DNA from 3 places in the Streptomyces sp. NBC_01537 genome. Region 3 is predicted to be linked to each of the others. Evidence: riboswitches for the same ligand, from Rfam matches in the RefSeq annotation. Region 3 holds a riboswitch; each other region holds the start of a gene.
What was found. Region 3 has a riboswitch for thiamine pyrophosphate ahead of thiC (phosphomethylpyrimidine synthase ThiC). Riboswitches for the same ligand answer to the same signal wherever they lie in the genome.
Positions count from the first base shown of each region.

Region 1: another riboswitch for thiamine pyrophosphate. It lies ahead of thiO (glycine oxidase ThiO); the one in region 3 lies ahead of thiC (phosphomethylpyrimidine synthase ThiC).
Region 2: another riboswitch for thiamine pyrophosphate. It lies ahead of OG607_RS12515 (ECF transporter S component); the one in region 3 lies ahead of thiC (phosphomethylpyrimidine synthase ThiC).

Region 1 covers NZ_CP109392.1:7,559,869-7,565,375, reverse strand. The annotation lists gene metF (methylenetetrahydrofolate reductase [NAD(P)H]) at 1-720, opposite strand, end outside; gene thiE (thiamine phosphate synthase) at 813-1,457, opposite strand; gene OG607_RS34780 (Rv2175c family DNA-binding protein) at 1,494-1,859, opposite strand; gene OG607_RS34775 (NAD(P)/FAD-dependent oxidoreductase) at 1,917-3,107, opposite strand; TPP riboswitch at 3,194-3,306, shown strand; gene thiO (glycine oxidase ThiO) at 3,299-4,462, shown strand; gene thiS (sulfur carrier protein ThiS) at 4,459-4,701, shown strand; gene OG607_RS34760 (thiazole synthase) at 4,711-5,507, shown strand, end outside.
Region 2 covers NZ_CP109392.1:2,729,272-2,734,778, reverse strand. The annotation lists gene frr (ribosome recycling factor) at 1-39, shown strand, start outside; gene OG607_RS12525 (phosphatidate cytidylyltransferase) at 105-1,088, shown strand; gene rlmN (23S rRNA (adenine(2503)-C(2))-methyltransferase RlmN) at 1,135-2,241, shown strand; TPP riboswitch at 2,291-2,410, shown strand; gene OG607_RS12515 (ECF transporter S component) at 2,403-2,975, shown strand; gene OG607_RS12510 (ABC transporter ATP-binding protein) at 2,989-4,335, shown strand; gene OG607_RS12505 (energy-coupling factor transporter transmembrane component T) at 4,332-5,057, shown strand; gene OG607_RS12500 (hypothetical protein) at 5,068-5,507, opposite strand, start outside.
Region 3 covers NZ_CP109392.1:4,935,588-4,941,094, forward strand. The annotation lists gene OG607_RS22710 (flotillin family protein) at 1-575, opposite strand, end outside; gene OG607_RS22715 (hypothetical protein) at 709-909, opposite strand; gene OG607_RS22720 (YibE/F family protein) at 921-2,177, opposite strand; TPP riboswitch at 2,239-2,353, shown strand; gene thiC (phosphomethylpyrimidine synthase ThiC) at 2,346-4,070, shown strand; gene OG607_RS22730 (hypothetical protein) at 4,106-5,005, opposite strand; gene OG607_RS22735 (metallophosphoesterase) at 5,141-5,507, opposite strand, start outside.

The sequences.
Region 1 (5,507 bases), 2.6 Mb from region 3:
GAAAGGCGCGTTCCCCAGCTGGGCAAAGCGCTCGATCTGCTTCACGTTCGTGACGGGCATGATCTCGGGGATGATCGGGGTGACGCAGCCTGCCGCATCGACCCGGTCACGCAGGCGCAGGTAGTCGTCGGCGCGGAAGAACATCTGCGTGATCGCGTAGTCCGCACCCGCCCGGCATTTGTCGACAAAGTGACGGGTGTCACTCTCCCAGTCCGCCGAGCGCGGGTGCATCTCGGTGAACGCGGCCACGCCCACGCAGAAGTCGCCGGACTCCTTGATGAGCCTCACCAGGTCTGCGGCGTAGGTGACCCCGCTGGGGTGCGGGACCCACTCCCCCATCGGGTCGTCCGGCGGGTCGCCGCGCACCGCGAGCAGGTTGCGGATCCCGGCGTCGGCGTACTGGCCGATGATGTTGCGCAGCTCGGCGATGGAGTGGTTGACGGCCGTCAGGTGCGCGACGGGGGTGAGCGTGGTGTCCGAGACGATCCGCTCGGTGGCCCGCACCGTGCCCTCGCGTGACTTGCCGCCGGCGCCGTAGGTGACGGAGACGAAGGTCGGCGCGACCGCCTCGATCCGGCGGATGGCGTTCCACAGGGTGCGCTCGCCCTTGTCGGTCCGGGGCGCCATGAACTCGAAGGAGTACGAACGCTGACCGGAGGCGAGCAGCTCACGAATGGTGATTGCTCGGTCGGTCCTGGTGGAAGCTGTACCAAGGGCCATGCCGTTCAGGCTAACGGCGCTTGTGTGATCGCCCAACCAGCAGCGACCGTTTGTCCATCTTTTGGGACCATGATCTCGTCCCAGGGCAGGCCTCAGCCACGGTCCCGTACCCGTTTGGCGAGCTCGGCGGCCGCCGCACCCGGTTCCGCCGCCTCAGTGATCGCCCGTACGACGACGATCCGCCGGGCCCCGGCGTCCAGCACCTGATCGACGTTCGTCAGGTCGATGCCGCCGATCGCGAACCACGGCCGTGCGGTGCCCAGCCCGGCCGCGTACCGCACCAGCTCCAGGCCCGGCGCGTGCCGTCCCGGCTTGGTGGGGGTCGGCCAGACCGGCCCGGTGCAGAAGTAGTCCGCACCGGGCTCGGCGGCGGCCGCGGCCGCCTCGGACTCGGCATGACAGGACCGTCCGATGATCACCCGGTCACCGAGGATCGCGCGGGCGGCCGGCACCGGCAGGTCTCCCTGCCCCAGGTGCAGTACGTCCGCGCCCGCCGCGTGCGCGACATCCGCCCGGTCGTTGACCGCGAGCAGCCTGCCGTGCCTGCGGCACGCGTCGGCGAGGACCGCGAGGTGTTCCAGCTCCTCGCGGGCCTCGATCCCCTTGTCGCGCAGCTGGATGACGTCCACGCCCGAGCCGAGCACCTCGTCCGCGAAAGCGGCCAGGTCGCCCTGCCGCTTACGGGCGTCGGTGCACAGGTAGACGCGGGCGTCGGCGAGCTGCGCGCGGGTGGTCATACGGAAGGTCCCCTGGGGTTCGCTCTGGGCGGCGGGCTAGAGGGCGAGCGCCTGGGCGCGGCGCTTCACCTCGGTCCCGCGATTCTCGCGCAGCGCCTGCACCGGCGTGCCGGGCAGGGTGGGGTCAGGGGTGAAGAGCCATTCGAGGGCCTCTTCGTCGTTGAACCCGTCGTCCTTGAGCAGGTTCAGCGTTCCGGCGAGGCCCTTCACGATCTTGTCTTCGCCGAGGAAGTCGGCGGGAACCATCAGGACCCGGTTCTCACCGCGGCGCACCGCGATCAGCTGACCTTCCTTGATCAGCGGCCGGATGCGGGTCACCTCCAGGCCGAGCCGCTCCGCGACATCGGGGAGCGTCAGCCAGGACGGTACGAGGGCGTCAATCTTTGCGTCGATCTCGGTCACAGGCACAAGCCTGCCATCCCGGACCGACAGTGCGATACCGCACCGCTCATTGAGCGCCTACCGAGCCGCCGCCTTGAGGGGAACGGCCGGGTCCGCTGCCGCCGCCGTATCCAGCCGGGCGCCGCGCTCGATGAGCTTACGTCCCTGCGCGAGGTCCCGCGGGCGGCCCACGGCCAGCAGCGCCGTCAGCGCCCCGTCGCGCAGCCAGCACACCGACCACGCCGGGCCGTCCGGGTCGCCGCGCCACAGCACCGTGTCGGCCGGGGAACGGTGCCCCGCGTACTGCACGAAGCGGCCGAACTGCTCGGACCAGAAGTACGGCACCGGGTCGTAGCGCTCGTCCTCGCCCAGCAGGTTCGCGGCGGCGGTCCTCGGGCCCTGGAGCGCGTTGTCCCAGTGGTGGATCAGCAGCCGCGTCCCGTAGCGCGCCGACGGGAACGACGCGCAGTCCCCGACCGCGTACACCTCCGGCACGGACGTACGCAGCCGGTCGTCCGCCAGCACCGAGCGGTCCCCCGGGTCCAGCGCCACGCCCGAGCCGGCCAGCCAGCCCGTGGCGGGGCGCGCTCCGACGCCCACCACGACCGCCCCGGCGGGCAGCCGGGTCCCGTCCGCCAGCAACACCGCCCCGGGCTCCACGCCCGCCACGGCGGTGCTCGTCCGCAGCTCCACGCCCGCCTCGGCGTACCAGCCGCGCATGCGCTCGCCGATCTCCGCCGGCAGCGCGCCGGCCAGCGGCCGGTCCGCCGCTTCCACCACGGTCACCGCGCAGCCCGCCTGGCGTGCCGCCGTGGCGAACTCCGCGCCGATCCAGCCGGCGCCGACCACGACGATGTCGCGCTTCGCCTCCAGCACGGGGCGCAGCGCGGCCGCGTCGTCCAGCGTGCGCAGCGCGTGCGCGGTCTCGGTCCCGGGCAGGGTCACCGGCTGCGCGCCGGTCGCGATCACCAGGTGGTCGTACGGGATCGCTTCCCCGTCGGCCGTCGTGACGGTGCGCTCCGCCGGGCTCAGCGTCGCGGCCTCGCGGCCCAGCAGCAGCTCGACGTCGAGCGCCCTGAAGTCCACGTCGAAAGCCGCCGTCGTCACGCCCTTGGACAGCGGCGGCCTGTCGTACGGCGCGTGCGGCTCCTCCCCGAGGAGCGTGATCGCCCCGCCCCAGCCCTGTTCCCGTAGGGACACCGCTGTCTGGACCCCGGCCATTCCGGCCCCGACGATGACGGTTCGCCGCGCGCTGTCGCTGCTGCTCACGGTTCACGGTAACCCCGCGGGGTCCGTCGTCGCGTGCGGCCCGCCCTGCCCGGTCCGAGGGTTGTCGCGCTAGGGTGGCAACGCGAAAACGCACTCGCGGGAGCCCGGCGGACCGGGCTGAGAGGGCGGCTGACCGGCCGCCGACCGTACGAACCTGATCCGGGTCATGCCGGCGAAGGGAGCAGAAGCAGATGCATCGCTATGACGTCGTCGTCGTGGGCGGCGGCCTCATCGGCCTGGTCACGGCGTGGCGGGCGGCCCAGCAGGGCCTGCGCACAGCCGTGGCGGACCCGGAACCGGGCGGCGGAGCCGCGCACGTGGCGGCGGGGATGCTGGCCGCCGTGACGGAGCTGCAGTACGGGGAGCAGACCCTCCTGGACCTCAACCTCGCCTCCGCGCGCCAGTACCCGGCCTTCGTCGCGGAGCTGACCGAGGCGACGGGCCTGGAGCTCGGCTATCGCCGGTGCGGCACGCTCGCCGTGGCGCTGGACTCGGACGACCGCGCGCATCTGCGCGAGCTGCACGCGTTCCAGCATTCCCTGGGCCTGGAATCGCAGTGGCTCAGCGGCCGGGAGTGCCGCCGTCTGGAGCCGATGCTCGCGCCGGGCGTACGAGGCGGCCTGCGCGTGGACGGGGACCATCAGATCGACCCGCGCCGCCTCGCGAAGGCGCTGCTGCGCGCGGCGGACAGGGCCGGCGTGGCGTTCCACCGCCGGCAGGTCGCCCGCGTCGATCTCGGGCTCGACGGCCGGGCCAGGGGCGCCACGCTGGCCGACGGGACGACGCTCACGGCCGGGCAGACGGTGCTCGCCGCGGGCAGCCGCAGCGGCAGTGTCGAGGGGCTGCCGGAGGACGCGCTGCCGCCGGTGCGCCCGGTGAAGGGGCAGGTGCTGCGCCTGCGCATACCGGCGGACTACGCGCCGTTCCTCTCCCGCACCGTACGGGCCGTCGTGCGCGGCGGGCACGTGTATCTCGTGCCGCGCGAGAACGGTGAGCTGGTCGTCGGCGCGACCAGTGAGGAGCTGGGCTGGGACACCACGGTCACCGCGGGCGGGGTGTACGAGCTGCTGCGGGACGCTCACGAACTCGTACCGGGTATCACCGAGCTCCCGCTGACCGAGACCCTCGCGGGCCTGCGCCCCGGCTCGCCGGACAACGCGCCGATGCTCGGGCATGCGCGCACCGTGCCGGGGCTGCTGCTGGCGACCGGGCATCACCGCAACGGCGTGCTGCTCACGCCCGCGACCGGCGACATCATGGCCGAGCTGCTGACCGGCGGCGAAGTCCCCGCGTACGCCCGGCCCTTCTCCCCCGACCGCTTCCACTCCCCGTCCCTGCTGGAGCAGCCCGCATGACCGCCTCCGTCTCCGCCTCCGCCTCCGCCTCCGCCTCCGTTTCAGTCTCGGTGAACGGCGAGCCGCGCGAACTCGCGCCCGGGCTCACCCTCGACCGCCTTGTCGCGGCCTTCACCACCGCGCCCTCCGGCGTGGCGGCCGCTCTCAACGAGACCGTCGTACCGCGCGGCCAGTGGCCGGCGACAGCCCTGCGGGACGGCGACCGCGTAGAGGTCCTGACCGCGGTCCAGGGAGGCTGACCCGGCACCATGGCCGACGACCTCTTCACCATCGCCGGTACGGGCTTCACCTCCCGGCTCATCATGGGGACCGGCGGCGCGCCGAGCCTGGAGATCATGGAGCAGGCGCTGATCGCCTCCGGCACCGAGCTGACCACCGTCGCCATGCGGCGGCTGGATCCGACGGTCAAGGGCTCGGTCATCTCCGTCATCCGCAAACACGGCATGCGCGTGCTGCCCAACACCGCGGGCTGTTTCACCGCCGGTGAGGCGGTCCTCACCGCCCGCCTCGCGCGCGAAGCGCTCGGCACGGACTGGGTGAAGCTGGAGGTGGTCGCGGACGAGCGCACACTGCTGCCGGATCCCATCGAACTCCTCGACGCCGCGGAGACCCTGGTGGACGACGGTTTCACCGTCCTGCCGTACACGAACGACGATCCCGTGCTCGCGCGCAAGCTGGAGGATGTCGGCTGCGCCGCGATCATGCCGCTCGGCTCGCCCATCGGCTCGGGGCTGGGCATCCGCAATCCGCACAACTTCCAGCTGATCATCGAGCGGGCCGGCGTCCCGGTGATCCTCGACGCGGGCGCGGGGACGGCGTCCGATGCCGCTCTCGCGATGGAACTGGGCTGCGCGGGCGTCATGCTGGCCTCGGCCGTCACGCGCGCGCAGGAGCCGGTTCTGATGGCCGCGGCGATGCGGCACGCGGTGGAGGCGGGCCGGCTCGCGTACCGCGCGGGCCGGATTCCGCGGCGGCACTACGCGCAGGCTTCGTCGCCGTCGGCGGGGGTGGCCGCGTTCGACCCCGAGGCACCCGCCTTCTCCGC
Region 2 (5,507 bases), 2.2 Mb from region 3:
CTGCTCAAGCACAAGGAAGCCGAGCTGCTCGAAGTCTGATCATCTGCTGTACTCATCTCACGCCCTCTCCTGACGGCCGGAACGAAAACGCGAGGCGAATCTCCGTGAACGACTCTTCCTGGGGAGCTTCGCCACGCGCCGGCTCCTGGGGAGGCGAGAACGAAGGGGCTGCTCAGCTGAGCGGCCCCTTGTTCCGCGACGAGGCCCCCCAGCCCGGGCCCGCCCCCGCCGAGCGCCCCGAGCCGGGGGACGGCGGGCAAGGCCCTGCCAAGAAGAACGCGGGCCGGAACCTGCGGGCGGCGATAGGAGTCGGGGTCGGCCTCGGCGCGGTGATCATCGCCTCGCTCTTCGTCGTCAAGGCGGCCTTCGTCGGCGTCGTGGCCGTGGCCGTCGTCGTCGGCCTCTGGGAGCTCACCTCACGGCTCTCCGAGCGCAAGGAGATCCACGCCCCCATCATCCCGCTCGCCGTCGGCGGCGCCGCCATGGTCGTCGCCGGATACGCGCGCGGCGCCGAGGGCGCCTGGGTGGCGATGGCCCTCACCTCCCTCGCGATCCTGGTGTGGCGGATGACCGACCCGCCCGAGAACTATCTGCGGGACGTCACGGCGGGCGTCTTCGCCGCCTTCTACGTGCCCTTCCTGGCCACCTTCGTCTCGATGATGCTGGCCGCTCACGACGGCGCCTGGCGGGTCTTCGTCTTCCTCGTCCTCACGGTGATCAGCGACACCGGCGCGTACGCGGTCGGCTGGCGCTTCGGCACCCACAAGCTCGCCCCGCGCATCAGCCCCGGCAAGACCCGTGAGGGCCTCGTCGGCGCGGTGACCTTCGCCATGACGGCCGGCGCCCTGCTGATGCACTTCCTCATCGAGGACGGCCAGTGGTGGCAGGGCCTGCTGCTGGGCCTCGCCGTCGCCACCAGTGCGACGCTGGGCGACCTCGGCGAGTCCATGATCAAGCGCGACCTCGGCATCAAGGACATGGGCAAGGTGCTGCCGGGGCACGGGGGCATCATGGACCGCCTCGACTCCCTGCTGCCGACGGCGCCGGTGGTCTGGCTGCTGCTGGTGGTCTTCGTGGGAGCCGGCTGAGCGCCGGGCCGAGCGGTTTCCGGGCTGTGGGAGACTGGTAGGCGTTATGCCTAAGCCCGGAGAACTCACTTTCGTCACGCCGCGCGGTGCCAAGAAGCCCCCGCGGCACCTCGCCGACCTCACTCCCGCAGAGCGCAAGGAGGCGGTCGCCGAGCTCGGCGAGAAGCCGTTCCGCGCGAAGCAGCTCTCGCAGCACTACTTCGCGCGGTACGCGGACGACCCCGCGGCCTGGACCGACATCCCGGCGGCCTCGCGCGACAAACTGGCGAGCGACCTCATGCCCGAGCTGATGTCGGTCGTCCGGCACATCTCGTGCGACGACGACACGACCCGCAAGACGCTGTGGCGACTCTTCGACGGCACGCTCGTCGAGTCCGTGCTGATGCGCTATCCGGACCGGGTCACCATGTGCATCAGCTCGCAGGCCGGCTGCGGCATGAACTGCCCGTTCTGCGCGACCGGCCAGGCGGGCCTGGACCGCAATCTGTCGACGGCCGAGATCGTGCACCAGATCGTGGCCGCCATGCGCGCGCTGCGCGATGGCGAGATCCCTGGTGGGCCCGCCCGGTTGAGCAACATCGTCTTCATGGGCATGGGCGAGCCGCTCGCCAACTACAACCGCGTCGTCGGCTCCATCCGCCGCCTCACCGACCCCGAGCCGGACGGTCTGGGACTGTCGCAGCGCGGCATCACGGTCTCCACGGTCGGCCTGGTCCCGGCGATGCTGCGCTTCGCCGACGAGGGCTTCAAGTGCCGCCTCGCGGTTTCGCTGCATGCGCCTGACGACGAGCTGCGCGACACTCTCGTGCCGGTCAACACCCGCTGGAAGGTACGGGAGGTGCTGGACGCCGCGTGGCACTACGCGGACGTCTCGGGCCGCCGTATCTCCATCGAGTACGCGCTGATCAAGGACATCAACGACCAGGCCTGGCGCGCCGATCTGCTCGGCAGGCTCCTCAAGGGCCACCGGGTGCACGTCAACCTGATTCCGCTCAACCCGACGCCCGGCTCGAAGTGGACGGCGTCGCGTCCGGAGGACGAGCGGGCGTTCGTGGCGGCCCTGGAGTCGCACGGGGTGCCGGTGACGGTCCGGGACACCCGGGGCCAGGAGATCGACGGGGCGTGCGGGCAGCTGGCGGCTTCCGAGCGCTGACCTGCGCTGCTACAGTTCGCAGCGCACGATCGCACAACAGTACAAAAGAACATTCCGACAGGGGAGCGCACACAGCGCTGAGAGTGCGGCGCCGTCATCGAACGGTGGGCCGCAGACCCTCGAACCTGATCCGGGTAATGCCGGCGAAGGGAGTCATCACCATGAGCAGCAATCGCTGGCGGACCGTCGACATCGTCGTCACCGCCGTCCTCGGCGCCGCGTTCGGCGTCATCTTCTGGGCCTGGAACACCCTGTGGGAAGGCGCGGCCAACGCCATACCCCTGCCCGGCCGGGCCGTCCTGTACGGCGTCTGGCTGGTGCCGGCGGTCCTCGGCCCGCTGGTGATCCGCAAGCCCGGCGCCGGCATCTTCTGCGAGGTCGTCGCCGCCACCGTCGCGACCTTCTTCGGCTCCCCGTGGGGCCTGGTCACGCTGCTGTACGGAGTGCTGCAGGGCCTGGCCGGCGAGTTCGGCTTCGCGCTCTCCGCCTATCGCAGCTGGCGCTGGCCCACCGCGCTGGCGGGCGGTGTGCTGGCCGGTGCGGCGGCGGCGCTGCTGGACATCGTGCTCTACTACCCGACGACCGGCACCGGCTGGAAGACCGCGTACGCCGCGCTGGTCATCGCCAGCTCGGCCGTGATCGCCGGGCTCGGCAGCCTCGCGCTGACCAAGTCCCTCGCCCAGACCGGAGCGCTCGACCCGTTCCCGTCCGGGCGGGAGCGCGTCGCGGTCTGAGGCTCTGGCTCGTATGACAGTCGTACGCCTCCGGGGCTTCGGCCACCGGCACGCCGGGCGGCGCCGCTGGGCGCTGCGCGGCGTCGACCTCGACATCGCGCACGGCGAGCGGGTCGCGCTGCTCGGCCCTTCGGGGGCGGGCAAGTCGACGCTGCTTGCCGCGCTCGCGGGGCTGCTGCCGCCGGAGTCGGGCGAACGCGAGGGCACCATCGAGGTCCGGGAGCGGACGGGCATCGTCTTCCAGGACCCGCAGTCCCAGCTCGTCATGGCCCGGGCCGGCGACGACGTGGCCTTCGGACTGGAGAACACCGGCACTCCGGCCGAGCGCATCTGGCCGCTCGTCGACGACGCGCTGCGCAGGGTCGGTTTCCCGTACGGCCGGGACCGGCCGGTCGCCGCGCTCTCCGGCGGCGAGCAGCAGCGGCTCGCGCTCGCGGGCGCCCTCGTGTCCCGGCCCGCACTGCTGCTGCTCGACGAGCCCACCGCCAACCTCGACCCGGACGGCGCACGGCTGGTGCGCGGCGCCCTGGCCGGGCTCGACGGCACCACGATGATCATCGTCGAGCACCGGGTCGCCGAGCTGGTGCCGTTGCTGGACCGGGTGATCGTGCTGGAGCCCGGCGGCGGCATCCGTGCCGACGGACCGCCCGGGCGGATCTTCACCGAGTACGGTGACGAACTGGCCGCGGACGGCGTGTGGGTGCCGGGCCGTCCGCCCGAGCTGCGCATGCCGCGCACCGCGCCCGGCGAAGCGCTGCTGCGCAAGGGCGATATCGAGGTCCGCGCCGCCGAGGCCCTGGCCGTCACCGGCCCCAACGGAGTGGGTAAGACGACCCTCGCCCTCCAGCTGGGCGGTCTGCGCAAGCCGGCCGGCAGCCCGGTCACCGCCACCGCCGCCCTCGCGGGCGCCGACAGCGGCAAGCCGCCGCACAAGTGGCGGGCCCGGGCACTGGCCGGACGCATCGGCTCGGTGTTCCAGAACCCCGCCCACCAATTCGTGACGGCGCGGGTACGGGACGAACTGGCGCTGGGCGCGGCGGATCCGGCGCGCGTGGACGAACTTCTCGTACGGCTGCGCCTCGACGCGCTCGCCGAGGCCAATCCGCACACCCTCTCCGGGGGCGAGCAGCGCCGCCTCAGCGTCGCGACCGCCCTGGCCGCCGCGCCCCGGCTGCTGATCCTCGACGAGCCGACCTTCGGCCAGGACCGGCGTACGTGGACCGAACTCGTCGCCCTCCTGGCCGGCTTGCGAGACGACGGGCACGGCATCGTCGCCGTCACCCACGACCCGGACTTCACCACCGCGATGGGCGCCCGCGAACTACCGCTCGCCACCCGCCCCTTGGAGGCGGTCCAGTGAACCTGGCCTCCCGCAATCCGGCCGCGAAGCTCGCGGCGGCGGCCGTCCTCACCCTCGCCCTGGTGGTCAGCCTGGACCCGGTCGCCCCCGCCGTGGCGCTCGCCGCCGAACTGGCGGTCGTCCCGCTCTTCGGCATCCGGTACACGACGCTGGCACGCCGGGCCTGGCCGCTGATGGTGAGCGTGCTCGGGGCGGTGCTGACACTGTTCCTGTTCGCGCAGGACCGCGAGCACATCGCCATGTCCGCGCTCGCCCTGGCGCTGCGGCTGTTCGCGGTCGCCCTGCCCGGGATCATCGCCTTCGCGACCACCGACCCCACCGACCTCGCCGACGCGCTCATCCAGAACGCCCGCCTCCCAGCGCGCTTCGCCATCGGCACGCTGGCCGCCTGGCGGCTCGTCCCGCTCCTGGGCGAGGAATGGCGGCTCATCACCCTTGCGCGCCGCGCCCGTGGCGTCGAACCGGGCCGTAACCCGGTGGCCCGGCTGCGGCTGTTCGCCTCCGCCGCCTTCACGCTGCTGGTCGGCGCGATCCGGCGCGGCACACGGCTCGCCGTGGCGATGGACGCGCGGGGCTTCGACTCCGGCGCGGTGCGCACGTCGGCCCGGCGCCAGTACTTCCGCCGCGCCGACGCCGCGCTCATCGCCGGCGCGGCGCTGGTCGCGGTGGTGGCGCTGGCGGCCAGCGTCGCCTCGGGAGCGTTCCATCCCCTCTTCGCGTGACCGGATCCGGTCAGGCGCCCAGCCGCAGCCCGGCCAGCTCCGCCACCGCCCACGTCGCCGATACGGCCGCCGCGAGCACGACGCCCGTACGCAGCGCCGCCGCACCCCGCAGCAGCGAGGCCGGGGCGCCGAGCCCGGTGAGGGCGGCGGTCGCGGGCAGTCGGGCCTGGCCGGCCTCGACCACGGCGGTGAGGGCGGCGGCAAGCGCGGCCAGGAGGACCAGGCCGATGCCGAACGCGGTGAGCGGCCCGGCGGGGCGGACGCGGGCGACGGCCCCGGTGGCGTAGAGCGCGGAGGCGACGGCGCACAGCACCCCCAGCGGGCGGCCGATGCGTGGGGCGTCCTCCTGCAGGGCCCGTCCGGCGATCAGCCGCAGCACGCCCGGGCGGCAGGCCGCGAGCAGCCGGCCGCAGACGTGCACTAGCCCGGGCCCGGCGAGCACCAGCCCGG
Region 3 (5,507 bases):
CGGATGTAGCCGGTCGGGTCCTCGATCTCGTGGATCTGCAGCGAGTCGATGATCAGGCCGAGCTTCTCCATCTCCGAGCCGGACGCGGCCCGGGTCTGCGCGGTGAGCTTGTCGCGGTCCCGGATCATCTCCTCGACCGTCAGCCCGCCCACGATGGACCGCAGATGACCGGAGAACACGTTGTGCACCCGGGCCCCCATGAACTTCTGCTGGTCCAGGAAACGGCGGGCCGCGTTCGCGATCGACACGAAGTCGTCGCCCACCTTGAAGATCACCACACCCCGCACCTTCAGCGGGATCCCCTGCTTGGTCACGCAGTCCACGGACAGCTCGGCCTCGTTGAGGTCCAGCGACAGCTTGCGCACCGCCTGCACGCCCGGAACGACCAGCGTCCCGCGCCCGGTGACGATACGGAAGCCCATCCCCTCCTCAAGCCCCTCCGTGCGGTGCTTGGAGCCTGAGATGACCAGAGCTTCGTTCGGTTCGGCGACCCGCCACATGAGCTTGAAAATCCCGACCGAGATGATGATTGCGGCGAGAACCACTCCCGCCACGGCGCCGATGAACATCGGCATACGCCCCCTTACGATGGCCCCGGATTGGGGCCGCGTACGGGAGTGTGCGCCTGCGCGAGCCGCGCTGGAAGACGCTTACGATTCCTTGTCACAATTTTGACGCGCAGTCGGATCCCGGCAGGTCAGCGCGGGTTCAGCCGTATGCGGCGGCGACGTACACCGTGCGCGGCGCCTGGTATTCGACGACCACGATCAGCGTGCCCGGCTCCAGCCGCTCCCCCGGTGTCACGGGATACGCCAGAAAGGCCTCCGCGCCACCCCGCACCTTGACGATCACCTCGCCGACCAGGCCCGGTCCGACCGTCCCCGTCACCCTGCCCTGTAGCCCGATCACGGGGATCCCCCTCACTTCGCGCGGCGCCGGCGTCCCCCGCTGCTGACGCCATTGTTGTGGCCGCGGTCCGCCGACACCACCAACGCTGCCATCACCGTCGTCAGCGGCACCGAGGCCACCAGGCCGATGCTGCCGACCAGGGTCCGTACGATCTCCTCCGCGACGAGCTCGCTGCCCGCGACGCCCAGCACGCTGCGGCTGGCGATCGAGAAGAGCAGCAGCAGCGGCAGCGCGGCGCCCGCGTACGCCAGGACCAGGGTGTTGACCACCGAGGCGATGTGGTCCCGGCCGATCCGCATCGCGGCGATGTACAGCTTGCGCCAGTCGGCCGTGGGATCGGCCTCCTTGAGCTCCCACACGGCCGAGGTCTGGGTCACCGTCACATCGTCGAGCACACCGAGCGAGCCGATGATGACGCCCGCGAGCAGCAGGCCCCGGATCTCGATGTTGGGGTAGAGGGCGTGGATGGTGCCGGTCTCGTCCGAGGTGTTGCCGGTCAGATGGCTCCAGGCGATGAAGACCGAGCCGAGGACACCGATCAGGAAGAGCGAGCAGAGGGTGCCGATCACCGCCACCGAGGTGCGGGCGTTGAGGCCGTGGCACATGTAGAGCGCGATCAGCATGATGGCGCTGCTGCCGATCACCGCCACCAGCAGCGGAGGATCGCCGCGCAGGATCGCCGGGAGGATGAACAGCGACAGGATCGCGAAGCTGATGACCAGCGCGATCAGCGCGAGCAGCCCGCGCATGCGGCCGATGGCGATCACCGCGACCGCGAAGAGCCCGGCGAGCAGATACATCGGGAAGGACCGGTCGACGTCCGTCACCGAGTACTGCAGCTCCTTGGGGGCCTTGGGGGCGTACGCGAGCACGACCTTCTGGTTGAGCGAGTACTGCCGGGACTGGGTCGGCTGGACGATCTCGGTGAAGGTGCGGCCCTTGTCCTTGCCCGAGGTGACCTCGATGGTCGCCCGCTTGCAGATGGACGCATCGCCGCTCGCACCACTGCCCGCGTTGGCCTCCGAGCACTTCAGGCTCACGATCTTGACGACCTGTCCGGACTGGGTCTGCTGGTCGAAGCCGACCCCCGTCCGCTGGTGCGCCGGCACCCCGCCCGGCCACAGCACGATCAGCCCGGCGACGACCGCGACGGCGAAGGGCACCAGCACCGCGGCGATGACATTGCGCAGATGCCGGGAGACCGGATGCACCGGCCCATGCGCATGGGCGTGCGAATGCGAATGCGAGTGATCGGTGCCAGTGTCCACGAACCGATCATCGCAACACCCACTGGTGTACGTCCCGGGGGACCCGCTAGCGTGATGACACCTTTGCAAACGCGGGAGCTCGGAGCACCGGGCTGAGAGGGCGCTGACGACAGCTGCGCCGACCGCTGAACCTGTTACCGGGTAATGCCGGCGTAGGGAGTAGGTCTCATGACCATGCAGGATGCACGCACGCGCGAAATCGGCTGGCACAAGGGGTACGTGACCGGGTCACGCCCGGACATCGCTGTCCCCGTGCGACAGGTGCACCTCACCAACGGCCGCGATGTGACGCTGTACGACACCTCCGGCCCGTACACCGACCCCAGCATCACCACCGACGTCCGCCGGGGCCTGCCGCCGCTCCGCGAGAACTGGATCGTCGCCCGCGGCGACACCGAGGAGTACCCGGGCCGCCCCGTCCGCCCCGAGGACGACGGCCTCAAGCACACCTCCCCCCGGGGCGGCCTGCGCAACCTCGACGCGGTCTTCCCCGGCCGCCCCCGGCTCCCCCGGCGCGGCCGGGACGGACAGGCCGTCACCCAGCTCGCGTACGCCCGCCGCGGTGAGATCACCCCGGAGATGGAGTACGTCGCGATCCGCGAGAACGTCCAGCCGCAGGTCGTACGCGAGGAGATCGCGGCCGGCCGGGCCGTCCTCCCGGCCAACGTCAACCACCCCGAGATCGAGCCGATGATCATCGGCAAGCGGTTCCTGGTGAAGGTCAACGCCAACATCGGCAACTCCGCCGTCACCTCCTCCATCGAGGAGGAGGTCGACAAGATGACCTGGGCCACCCGCTGGGGCGCCGACACCGTCATGGACCTCTCCACCGGCCGCAACATCCACACCACCCGCGAGTGGGTGCTGCGCAACTCCCCCGTCCCCATCGGCACCGTCCCCCTCTACCAGGCGCTGGAGAAGGTCGACGGCAAGGCCGAGGAGCTCACCTGGGACATCTACAAGGACACCGTCATCGAGCAGGCCGAGCAGGGCGTCGACTACATGACCGTCCACGCCGGCGTCCTGCTGCGCTACGTCCCGCTCACCGCCGCCCGCAAGACCGGCATTGTCTCCCGCGGCGGCTCGATCATGGCGGCCTGGTGCCTCGCCCACCACCGGGAGAGCTTCCTCTACGAGAACTTCGAGGAGCTCTGCGAGATCCTCGCCGCCTACGACGTCACGTACTCCCTCGGCGACGGCCTGCGCCCCGGCTCGATCGCCGACGCCAACGACGAGGCGCAGTTCGCGGAGCTGCGCACTCTCGGCGAGCTGAACACCATCGCCAAGCGCCACAACGTCCAGACGATGATCGAGGGCCCGGGCCATGTCCCGATGCACAAGATCAAGGAGAACATCGACCTCCAGCAGGAGATCTGCGAGGAAGCCCCCTTCTACACACTCGGGCCGCTGACCACCGACATCGCCCCCGCGTACGACCACATCACCTCCGGCATCGGCGCGGCGATGATCGCCTGGTGGGGCACGGCGATGCTCTGCTACGTCACGCCCAAGGAGCACCTGGGCCTGCCGGACCGCGACGACGTCAAGACCGGCGTCATCACCTACAAGATCGCCGCGCACGCGGCCGATCTCGCCAAGGGGCACGAGGGCGCGCAGACCTGGGACGACGCCCTGTCCGACGCGCGCTTCGAGTTCCGCTGGGAGGACCAGTTCAACCTGGCTCTCGACCCGGACACCGCCCGCGCCTTCCACGACGAGACGCTGCCCGCGGAGCCCGCCAAGACGGCGCACTTCTGCTCGATGTGCGGGCCGAAGTTCTGCTCGATGAAGATCTCGCAGGACATCCGGCGCGAGTACGAGGACGGCATGCGCATGAAGTCCGAGGAGTTCGCGGCGTCCGGGAACAGGGTGTACCTGCCGATAGCCGACTGACCGCCTGACTGACCGACCGCCTGACCGCCTGACGGTCAGGCGGGAGGGTTGTCCGGGCCGCCGAAGTCGGGGCTGGTGAAGTCCGGGCTTGTGAAGTCGGGGCTGGTGAAACGGTGTCCGGGCTCCGGGGATTCCTCGGGGCCCGGACTGGTGAAGTCGGGGCGCGAGTAGCCCAGGCGCGGCATGCGCGGGCCTGAAGCGCGGCCCGGGCCCGGGCCGGGGTCGTAGGCGGCGGGGGCCGGCGGCGGGGCGGTGGCGGCCTGGGCGAGGGCTTCGAAGAGGAAGGGCCGCAGGCCTCGTTCGAGCAGGGCGCGCTGCCAGGCGGCGCGGGCGTGGGCGAGCTCGGGCGGGAGCTCGTCGGGGCCGTCGTGGAGGGCGGTGGAGCCGTTGCGCAGGGCGGTGAGGAGCAGGCTGATGATGGCGAGGACGATGCCGAGGACGGCGACCCCGGCGAACAGCCACCCGGCGCTGATCAGCGGCTGGGCGATGGCGGGCACGGGGTGTGAGATGCGCAGGGCGTAGCCGACCAGCAGGAAGATGACGGCGGCGGCGCCGGCCAGCATCGGGGTGAGGACGGCGACGACGGCGAACAGCCCCGCGCCGGAGCCTCCGGGGTCGGCGACCGGGCCCATGGCCGCCGCGTACTCGATGCTGCCCGCGCCGACCGGGGCGGCCGCGCGCCGGGACACGCCGCGGATGCTGTCGGCCGCCGCGCGAAGCTGCTCGCGTACGTTCCGGTACTGCTGGTATTCCGGTGCTGCGCAGGCGGCTATCGGTTCGATGGCGCTGAGCGCCATCGTGCGCAGTTGTTCGCTGTTGAGCGGGCTGGCGCCTTCGGCGAGAGCCTCACGGATCTCGGCGGAGTGCAGCGCCTCGTCGAGGACACGCTCGAAGTCCTGGCGGTCCTCGTTGAGCAGGTGCTGTGCGCTGTTCATGTGCATCCCCCGATGCTCCGTCTCCGGCGCCTCTCCGGAGCCCGGGCGGAAGCGGAGGAGAGCGTGCCTACGGATAACGTCGATGGTAGAGCGCGGAGGTGACAGCGTGACAGAGTGTTTCCGGAAAATGGCAGCTTAGGGCAGAAGTGGCAATTGCGCGACCAGCAACTTGCCATCCATCGTCACCCCGCCGTCCATTGCCACCGCGAGAGCGTCGGCGTAGACATGCGGGCCGTCGACCACGGGCGTCGCCCGCTCCTCCCCGTCCCCCGAGTACTCGCCGCCGACCTCCCCCAGCAGGTACGGAATGGGGCTGTGGCCGTGCACGACGCGCCGGCCGCCGTAGGTGTCCAGCAGCTCGCGGGCAGCCTGCGGGCCGTCATCGCCGCGGAAGGCGAAGCGTTTGGTGAGCTTGCGGAACAGCTCCCAGCACTCGTCCGCGTCGCCGCGCTGGAGCACGCCGGTGACGGCGTCGTTCATCGCGTCGATGGTGGTGCCGTAG